2 linked regions of the Bradyrhizobium sp. AZCC 1610 genome follow. The protein of the gene in region 2 interacts with the protein of the main gene of each other region in a pairwise test. Links are inferred from orthologs where the notes say so. Each region holds a gene or a part of one and is shown on either strand. Other genes may lie near its edges.

Region 1 (4,360 bases), 3.2 Mb from region 2 along the record:
GCCGGCGCGATCAATTCCGCCGGCACGTCGCCCTCGTCCGAAAAATCAATCCCAGCCTCGATCAAGGCAGACGCTTCGATGATACGCGCGCGCCAATCGCGCGCTCTGTCGCCAAGCAGTCCCTTCAATTGGCGCAGCGCCTGGCGCCGCTGCCGATCGGTGTCGGCATGGATGAGATCATCGAGACCTTCGGCCTCGGTCAGATCGAGCTTGCCGTTCTCGAAAGCCCGTCGGGTAAATTCCCCGGGCTCGGCCGGGCGAACATCTTCGAATGCGGACAGCGCCGCGAACAAGGCGGCCAGCACCGCACGCCCGCCATGGACGTGAAATTCCGCGACGTCTTCCCCGGTCGCGCTGGCCGGACCCGGAAACCACAGCATCACGGCATCGTCGATCGGCCGCTGGCCGACATCCCCAAGCAGCACGCGGGCGGCCATTCGCGGCGACGGCAGTTTACCGGCAAGCGCCATCACGATCTTTCCAGCCTGCGGACCCGACACGCGCACCAACGCGATCGCGCTTGGTGGCCGGCCCGACGACAGTGCAAAGATGGTCTGATCCCGCGGATGCATGGCCTATTTGTGCGGGCGGTTTTGAAAAGGCAACGCGATTCGGGGCCTGAATGCGCAGGCGATACAGCGGGTCTACCGCGGACAGGGCGGCAATAATGCTGCAAAACCCCGGAGAAGCGCCCTCCTCCTGATACCTAGATCCAAACAAATAGTATAAAATTCAATATCTTAAATGGTTAACCAATCGCCAAGACCGATTTTCCAATGCTGCATTCGCATCGCAGCGACGCCCGCGGCATGAAAAAAGGCGCCTCGTAGTGTGCGAGGCGCCCTCCTCCAAACCCGGCCTGATGGCTCAGGTATTCATGGAATCGAAGAACTCCGAGTTGTTCTTGGTGTTCCGGAGCTTGTCGAGCAGGAAGTCGATCGCGTCCATGGTGCCCATCGGATTGAGGATCCGGCGCAGCACGTACATTTTCTTCAGAAGCTGCGGATCGGTGATCAACTCTTCCTTGCGGGTGCCGGAGCGCGAGATGTCGATCGCCGGGAAGGTCCGCTTGTCCGAGACCTTGCGGTCGAGGATCAGTTCGGAGTTACCGGTGCCCTTGAATTCTTCGAAGATGACTTCGTCCATACGGCTGCCGGTATCGACCAGCGCGGTCGCGATGATCGTGAGCGAACCGCCCTCCTCGATGTTTCGCGCGGCGCCGAAGAATCGTTTCGGCCGCTGCAGCGCGTTGGCATCGACACCGCCGGTCAACACCTTGCCGGATGACGGCACCACGGTGTTGTAAGCGCGGCCCAGACGTGTGATCGAGTCGAGAAGGATGACCACGTCGCGGCCGTGCTCGACGAGCCGCTTGGCCTTCTCGATCACCATCTCGGCGACCTGGACGTGACGCACGGCGGGTTCGTCAAAGGTGGACGACACCACCTCGCCCTTCACCGAACGCTGCATGTCCGTGACTTCTTCCGGACGCTCGTCGATCAGCAGCACGATCAGATAGCATTCCGGATGATTGGCGGTGATCGAATGCGCGATGTTCTGCATCAGCACGGTCTTGCCGGTGCGCGGCGGCGCCACGATCAGCGCACGCTGGCCTTTGCCGATCGGGGCGACGATGTCGATCACCCTTGCAGAAAGGTCTTTGCGCGTCGGGTCTTCGAGCTCGAGGCGGAAGCGCTGGTCCGGAAACAGCGGCGTCAAATTGTCGAAATTGACCTTGTGCTTGGACTTTTCCGGATCCTCGAAATTGAGGGTGTTGACCTTCAGCAGCGCAAAATAGCGTTCGCCTTCTTTCGGGCTGCGGATGTGGCCTTCGATGGTGTCGCCGGTGCGAAGGCCGAAGCGGCGGATCTGCGACGGCGAGACGTAGATGTCGTCTGGGCCGGGCAGATAGTTGGCGTCGGGCGAGCGCAGAAAGCCGAAGCCGTCGGAGAGAACCTCAACGACGCCTTCGCCGATAATGTCGATTTCCTGGATCGCGAGCTGCTTGAGGATAGCGAACATCAGCTCCTGCTTGCGCATGGTGCTGGCATTTTCGACCCCGTTCTCTTCCGCGAACGAGACGAGCTCGGCCGGCGTTTTCGATTTGAGGTCCTGGAGTTTCATTTCCCGCATTGGGGTGGTCCTGTGGAGTGTTTCTTTAGGGAAGGGGTGCGAGGTGGCTTAAGGAAAAAGCGGACACGAAAAATGGAAGGTCCGCAGGTCTAAGCAAGGAAAGCGCCGGTGAGGCTTCAAACCTGATGCGGCGGCCGGTCCAATGAAGGAGCCGGAACGCAACCACATCCGCCTGCGTGGGGTGGGATTTCGACAATATAGAAAATCATCCGGCGCTTCGCAAGCAGCTGGAAAACCGGGTCACGTCGAAAGCTCAGGTCTAGAACGGCTTCACGATCACCATGATAACGATGAGGATCATCAGAACAGTCGGTACCTCATTGATAATACGATAGAATTTTTGGCTTCTGGTATTCCGGTCGGCGGCGAAATCCTTGACCCAGCGGGAAAAAAAGCCGTGGACACCCGACAGGATGAGCACCAGCGTCAGTTTGGCGTGAAACCAGCCGGACGTGTACCAATGCCCGCTCCAAGCCAGATAAAGCCCGGCCAGCCAAGTGACGATCATCGCCGGATTGATGATCGCCTTCAGCAGTCGCCATTCCATCACCTTGAAAATCTCGGACTGCTTAGATCCGACCTCGGCCTCGCAGTGATAGACGAACAGCCGCGGCAGATAGAGCATGCCAGCCATCCACGAGATGATCGCAATCACGTGCAGCGCCTTGATCCACGGATACGCGGTGATCGTGATCCACTCGTACATTGCAGTCGCCTGACCTTGCTCGTCCCTGGAACTTCCGACGCTCGCAGCGTTGCGAAGAAGCGCTGCCAGCCAGGGGACGCAAGACATATCCGCAAAGCACCGCTTCTCTAAACTAATTATTTTAGAATCTTAAGTTTGAGTCTAAGTGACGGTGATTATGACTCACACAAAACGATCCCGCATGTTTGCGAGGCTTGTTCACACCCGTCCCCAATTTCGGCCGGACATTGCATCATCCTGATAACGCCACGCGCATCAATTGCTTGCGCCGTTTCGTGGCCAGCTTATGAAGAGACAAATCCACACCTTCCCACTATCATGGCGATGAGCCGGCGGACTTGTCCTCTCGCGGGGCCCTGTGAAGAAAAGTCCGGGTTATCCCTGACGTGACGACCCAGGGCTAAATATCTCGGTTAAGCTCCACAGGGATTCACAGGTTACACAGGGGTTCTGGTGCCCACGACCGGCAATTATTTTCATCTTCATCTGGTCTCCGACTCGACCGGCGAGACACTGATCACGGTGGCGCGCGCGGTGGCTGCGCAATACGCCAATGTGACCGCGGTCGAACATGTCTATCCGCTGGTGCGCAGCCAGAAGCAGCTCGACCGCGTGCTCGACGAGATCGAGGAGGCGCCGGGCATCGTGCTCTTCACGCTGCTGGAAAAGGATCTGGTCGGCCGGCTGGAGGCCAAGTGCAGGGATATCAACATCCCGAGCCTGTCGATTATTGGCCCGGTGATGCAAATGTTCGAGGCCTATCTCGGCGCGGCGACGACGGGGAGGGTGGGCGCCCAGCACGTTCTGAATGCGGAATATTTCAAGCGCATCGACGCCTTGAACTACACCATGATACATGACGACGGCCAGCACGTCGAAGGTCTGGAAGATGCCGACGTGGTTCTGGTCGGCGTGTCCCGCACATCGAAGACGCCGACCTCGATCTATCTCGCCAACCGCGGCGTCCGCACCGCGAACGTGCCGCTGGTGCCTGGCATTCCGCTGCCGCACCAGCTGGAGACGTTGAAAAAGCCATTGGTCGTCAGCCTTCATGCGACGCCGGAGCGGTTGATCCAGGTCCGGCAAAACCGGTTGCTGAGCATGGGAGCCGATATCCCCAACGATGAGTACATCGATCGTCAGGCGGTAACCGATGAAGTCGCCTACGCCCGGAAACTGAGTGCCAAATTCAGCTGGGCGCAGCTCGACGTGACGCGCCGCTCGATCGAGGAAACCGCCGCGGCCGTGCTGAAACTGTTCACCGATCGGCAGCGGCAGCGGCTTCCGGAATGACGCTGTTGCGATGACCATCTGGCGTGGACAACATCCGCTGATACTGGCCTCGCAGAGCCGCGCGCGGCAGATGCTGCTTGCCAACGCCGGCATTGCCTTCGAAGCCGTTCCCGCCGATATCGACGAACGATCCGTGCAGAAGAATTCCGGCCTTTCCGCGCCCGGCGAGATCGCTAGCCTGCTGGCGCGCGAGAAGGCGTGCTTCGTATCGTCAGGGAATCCCGGGCG
Region 2 (5,528 bases):
CGCACGTGAACGCGTTTGCCGAGCAGCATCTCGGGCAATGGCAGGGCATGAACCGCGCGGCATTCCTCGCGAGCCGGCCGATCGGCAGCAGCCACTGGTTTGCGGCGATCGACGAGCTCCCGCCCGGCGGCGAGAGCTTTATGGACCTCTATAGCCGCACGTGCGGTGCGATCGAGCGCATCAACGCCGAGCAGGCGGGCAGGGACGTCATCGTTGTCGCGCATGGCGGCACGATCAGGGCCGCGGTCGGGCTTGCACTCGGCGGTCAGCCGGAGAAAGGTCTCGCCTTCGATATCGACAATTGTTCGGTGACGCGGCTCGATCATCTCTCAAGCGCCAATCACACCGGCTGGCGGCTGCCGATGGTCAACCAGCAGCCGTGGATCGCGGACGCCTCGCACAACGCCATGCATCAGCCGGCGGGACCGGAGGTCGAGCCGCCGTCGACGAAACTTGGCTGAGCCTTAAGTTGTCGAGGACCGCAAAGGCTGCTTAGTTCGAATTCAAAGACGAAACCGGCATCGCGCTGGACCAACATCTGGGAGAGAGACATGAGCTTGTTCGATATGACCGGGAAAGTCGCCGTCATCACCGGCTCCACGCGCGGCATCGGCCGTGCCATCGCCGAGCGCATGGCCGAACACGGCGCCAAGGTCGTGATCTCCTCGCGCAAGCAGGACGTCTGCGACCAGGTGACCAAGGAGGTCAACGAAAAATTCGGCAAAGGGACAGCGGTTGCGATCGCGGCGAACATCTCGAGCAAGGAAAATTTGCAGAACCTGGTCGACGAATCCAACCGTGCATTCGGCAAGATCGACGTGCTGGTCTGCAACGCCGCGTCCAATCCCTATTACGGTCCGCTCGGCGGCATTTCCGACGACCAGTTCCGAAAAATCCTGGACAATAACATCGTCGCCAACAACTGGCTGATCAACATGGTGGTGCCGCAGATGATCGAGCGCAAGGACGGCTCGATCGTGATCGTATCCTCGATCGGCGGCCTGAAGGGTTCGACCGTGCTCGGCGCCTACGCGATCTCGAAGGCGGCCGACATGCAGCTCGCGCGCAACCTCGCCTGCGAATACGGCAAGCATAATATCCGCGTGAACTGCATCGCGCCCGGCCTGATCAAGACCGATTTCGCCAAGGCGCTGTGGGACAATCCGGAGACGCTGAAGGCATCCACGGCGCGTTCGCCGCTGTTGCGTATCGGCGTGCCCGACGAGATCGCGGGCGCCGCGGTGCTGATGGGATCGAAGGCGGGTGACTTCATGACCGGCCAGACCATCGTGATCGACGGTGGCGCGACGATCAGTTGATCTCGTGTCCCGGACGCGGTGCAGCGTGAAACGCTGCTCCGCAGAGCCGGGACCCATGCGACCGCGGAAGATGTGGGCCCCGGCTCAGCGACGCATCACTTCGTGCTGCGTTGCGTCCGGGGCACAAGACCTCATTCCACCGCGGCGTACACCAAACCCCGCAGCATATTGCGGATATATTCGCGCTGGCCGGGGCCCTGCATCATGAACACCGTGAACAGCTCTTCCGCGGGATCGATGAAGAAGAACGTGCCGGCCATGCCGCTCCAGAAGAACTGGCCGAGCGAGCCCGGGAACGGCGCGATGCCTCGGTGAGTGCGAACCGCGAAGCCGAGGCCAAAACCGTGGCCGGGCGGCATCAGCGGCGAGTCGACCTTGACGCCGGCGCTGAGATGGTCTGAGACCATCAGCTCCAGCGTCTTGCGGCCGATGATCCTGTTGCCGTCGAGCGCGCCGCCATTGAGCAGCATCTGGCAGAACCGCGCATAGTCCATCGTGGTCGAGACCATGCCTCCGCCGCCGGATTCCATCACCGGCTTCTCCAGCATGTTGAAGAGCTGCACGTTGTCGCCGTTCCACGGATCGGTCGGGAACGGTTCGGCGAGGCGGCCGGCGTTGGCTTCGCCGGTGTGGAACGCGGTCTCGGTCATCTGCAGCGGCGCCAGGATGCGTTCGGTCAGGAAGGCGCCAAGCGATTTTCCGGAGACGACCTCGATGATGCGGCCGAGCACGTCGGTCGAGCGGCTGTAGTTCCATTGGGCGCCCGGCTGGCAGATCAGCGGCATGCCGGCGAGCATGGTCGCGTGCTCGGCGTTGGTGATCTTGCGGCTGCGCAGCCGCGACTGCTGGTAGAGCTGCTGGACCAGGCCGTTGCCGGTGTGGTCGTAGGTCAGGCCCGACGTGTGCCGCAACAGGTCCTGAACGGTCATCTGCCGCCTGGCCGGTACCAGGTCGAGCTTGCCGTTGTTGTCGACGCCGACCTTCTGCTCGGCAAACTCCGGAATGAACTTTGCGACGGGATCGCCCAGGATGAAGTGGCCGTCCTCGACCAGCATCATGATGCCGACCGAGACGATCGGCTTGGTCATCGAGAAGATGCGGAAGATGCTGTCATGCGCCATCGGCGTGGCTGCCGCAGGATTCTGGCGGCCGATCGCATCAAACCACCCGATCTGACCGCGCCGCGCCACCATGACCGTGGCCCCGGGGAGGGTTCCCTTGTCGACCTCGCGCCTGAAGGCATCCGACATCCGCTGCAGGCGGACGCTCGAGAGCCCGATGGTTTCCGGCTTGGCGTTGGGGAGAGGAGGGATCTGGGGGGCGGATGTTGGCCGGGCGGCGGTCTGCGCGTTCATGGTCTCTCCCGTTGCGCTTGTTGTTTGTGGTGGCCAAGTCTGGCTCAGAAGCCCTGCTTTGGACAGGGTGCAAGCCGCTTCGCCCTTGCATTCGGGGCATGCCCTATGCTTGAAACGGCGCGAAGCGGCGTACGCGCCGGTTCCCTGCAGGAGTGTAGCTCAATTGGTAGAGCACCGGTCTCCAAAACCGGGGGTCGCAGGTTCGAGCCCTGCCACTCCTGCCAGCTAAATCAAATACTTATGCTGATTTTCGAGGATTGCCGATGAGCCTGTTCAGGCGCGCGCCCGGTGATCGATCAGGGCGCTGCTAGGCTGGGTCCTGGAAACTAGCCGAAGAATGCGCTGAGCACCGCGACGTCAGATCGGGCGGGGGCCTCGCCCCGCAGATCGGCGTCGATCACCCGCCGGCATGCATCGATCGTGATGCTGTCGCCGAGGTCGTTCGCTGCGTCGAGCACGGTCCAAGCCGTCTCGCCCGAGGGCTTTTCCTGGTCTTGGCCTAGCAGAGCCATGGTCTCGTTCCCGTTTCCCCGTCAATGGAGCCTGCAGCATAGCGGCAAGCTTTTAAGAACCAGATCGCGGTCTTGCAGGCATTTGAAGGGAGGCGGTACTGGGGATTAACCAATGACAGGGCGGCCGCCGCCAAGGGGGGTGATAGCCCCGCGGCACCCCGTACCTTGACCTTTTGCCCGGCCGGCAGTAGATACCCGCCACCTGCAGCCGGCCCGCCTAGCGCGGATATCCGGCGCGGCTTTGAATTCCCCCGAACAATCGAGCCCGCTTGGCGGCTCATCCTTCGAGAGAGGGCTGGGCGCGAGAGGGCTGTTCGGATTCGCTTTAAATCACAATCGTCTCACGAAGGACGCGGTAACCAACGATGGCTTTCAGCCCGTTCAAATTCCTGCAGGAAGTGCGCTCGGAGACCGCCAAGGTCACCTGGCCGACGCGCCGCGAGACGACGATCACCACAATCATGGTGTTCGTGATGGTTGCACTGGCGTCGATCTTCTTTTTCATGTCGGATCTGGTCATCCGCTTCGTTGTCACTTTCCTGCTGGGCGTCCACTGATGAGCACCGGAACCCAAACCATGGACAAGCGCTGGTATATCGTTCACGCCTATTCGAATTTCGAGAAGAAGGTCTCGGAATCGATCCGGGAGCAGGCGAAGCAGCGCGGGCTTGAGGATCTGTTCGAGCAGGTGCTGGTGCCGACCGAAAAGGTCACCGAAGTACGCCGCGGCCGCAAGATCGACGCCGAGCGCAAGTTCTTCCCGGGCTACGTGCTGGTGAAGATGAAGCTGACCGACGAGGCGTTTCACCTGATCAAGAACACGCCCAAGGTCACCGGCTTCCTCGGCGCCGAAAACAAGCCGATGCCGATCTCCGAATCCGAGGCGATGCGGATCCTGCACCAGGTGCAGGAAGGCGTCGAACGTCCGAAGGCGTCGGTGTCGTTTGAAATCGGCGAGAACGTCCGCGTGGCCGATGGGCCGTTCGCGTCGTTCTCCGGCGTGGTTGAAGAAATTGACGAGGCGCGTTCGCGCGTGAAGGTCGCGGTGTCGATCTTCGGCCGCGCCACGCCCGTCGAACTGGAATTCGGTCAGGTCGAGAAGGTCTGATCGGAGCGGCGCGAAGCTCTGCCTTCGCGTCAATTGAGGCTGTGGGAGGAAGAGGGCGGTCGCCAACCGCTCTTCAACCGAACCACGGACCCTGAAACAGCCGGCCCCGGCCGGCACAACAGGAGCGATAAATGGCAAAGAAAGTGACCGGATACCTGAAATTGCAGGTGCCGGCCGGTGCGGCGAATCCTTCGCCCCCGATCGGTCCCGCGCTTGGTCAGCGCGGTCTCAACATCATGGAATTCTGCAAGGCGTTCAACGCGCAGACGCAGAAGGAAGAAAAGAACACCCCGATTCCGGTGGTGATCACGATTTACGCCGATCGTTCGTTCACCTTCGAGATGAAGACCCCTCCGATGTCGTTCTTCCTCAAGCAGGCCGCCAAGATCCAGTCCGGTTCGAAAGCTCCGGGTCGCGACACGGCCGGCCAGGTGACCCAAGCGCAGGTGCGCGAGATCGCCGAGAAGAAGATGAAGGATCTCAATTGCGATTCCATCGAGTCGGCCATGAAGATGGTCGAGGGCTCCGCCCGTTCGATGGGTCTTGAAGTTGCGGGGTAACGGGCCATGGCAATCGGAAAACGTTTGAAGAAGGCCCGCGAGGGTGTCGACCGCGAGAAGCTCTACCCGCTCGCGGATGCCATCAAGATGGTCAAGGAACGCGCCAAGTCGAAGTTCGACGAGACGATCGAGATCGCGATCAACCTCGGCGTCGACCCGCGTCACGCCGACCAGATGGTTCGTGGCGTCGTCACTCTGCCGAACGGCACCGGCCGCACGTTGCGTGTCGGCGTGTTCGCGCGCGGTGCGAAAGCTGAAGAAGCCAAGGCGGCGGGAGCTGACGTCGTCGGCGCCGAAGACCTGGTCGAGAAGGTGCAGGGTGGCACGATCGACTTCGATCGCTGTATCGCAACCCCCGACATGATGCCGCTGGTCGGCCGCCTCGGTAAGGTGCTCGGCCCGCGCGGCATGATGCCGAACCCGAAGATCGGTACGGTGACGATGGACGTCGCCACCGCCGTGAAGGGCGCCAAGGGCGGCTCGGTCGAATTCCGCGTCGAGAAGGCCGGCATCGTGCAGGCCGGTATCGGCAAGGCGTCGTTCTCCGAAGAGAACCTGGTGCAGAACGTCAAGGCGCTGGCGGATGCGGTCGCCAAGGCGAAACCTGCCGGCGCCAAGGGCACCTACATCCAGCGCGTGGCGGTCTCCTCCACCATGGGCCCGGGCGTCAAGGT

Evidence for each region.
Region 1: the proteins of nusG (region 2) and rho interact in binary tests that used the Escherichia coli proteins (3 or more experiments, as listed by UniProt). The link is inferred for Bradyrhizobium sp. AZCC 1610 from one-to-one orthologs.

Annotation. Positions count from the first base shown.
Region 1 is NZ_JAZHRR010000001.1:7,247,431-7,251,790, forward strand. What follows is about bases 1-2,898. They hold rho (transcription termination factor Rho), read right to left. Parts: upstream 2,134-2,898; coding sequence 868-2,133; downstream 1-867. Other genes in these bases: mnmE (tRNA uridine-5-carboxymethylaminomethyl(34) synthesis GTPase MnmE), read right to left, coding at 1-572; hemJ (protoporphyrinogen oxidase HemJ), read right to left, coding at 2,393-2,839. Also shown: V1279_RS35495 (pyruvate, water dikinase regulatory protein), read left to right, coding at 3,293-4,132; V1279_RS35500 (Maf family protein), read left to right, coding at 4,143-4,360. UniProt on the Escherichia coli protein: Facilitates transcription termination by a mechanism that involves Rho binding to the nascent RNA, activation of Rho's RNA-dependent ATPase activity, and release of the mRNA from the DNA template.
Region 2 is NZ_JAZHRR010000001.1:4,011,060-4,016,587, reverse strand. The notes cover bases 2,736-5,528. They hold nusG (transcription termination/antitermination protein NusG), read left to right. Parts: upstream 2,736-3,763; coding sequence 3,764-4,294; downstream 4,295-5,528. Other genes in these bases: rplA (50S ribosomal protein L1), read left to right, coding at 4,861-5,528; rplK (50S ribosomal protein L11), read left to right, coding at 4,426-4,854; secE (preprotein translocase subunit SecE), read left to right, coding at 3,552-3,743; V1279_RS19930 (hypothetical protein), read right to left, coding at 3,001-3,186. In the rest of the region: V1279_RS19950 (histidine phosphatase family protein), read left to right, coding at 1-461; V1279_RS19945 (SDR family NAD(P)-dependent oxidoreductase), read left to right, coding at 552-1,319; V1279_RS19940 (serine hydrolase domain-containing protein), read right to left, coding at 1,451-2,674. UniProt on the Escherichia coli protein: Part of the processive rRNA transcription and antitermination complex (rrnTAC). The complex forms an RNA-chaperone ring around the RNA exit tunnel of RNA polymerase (RNAP).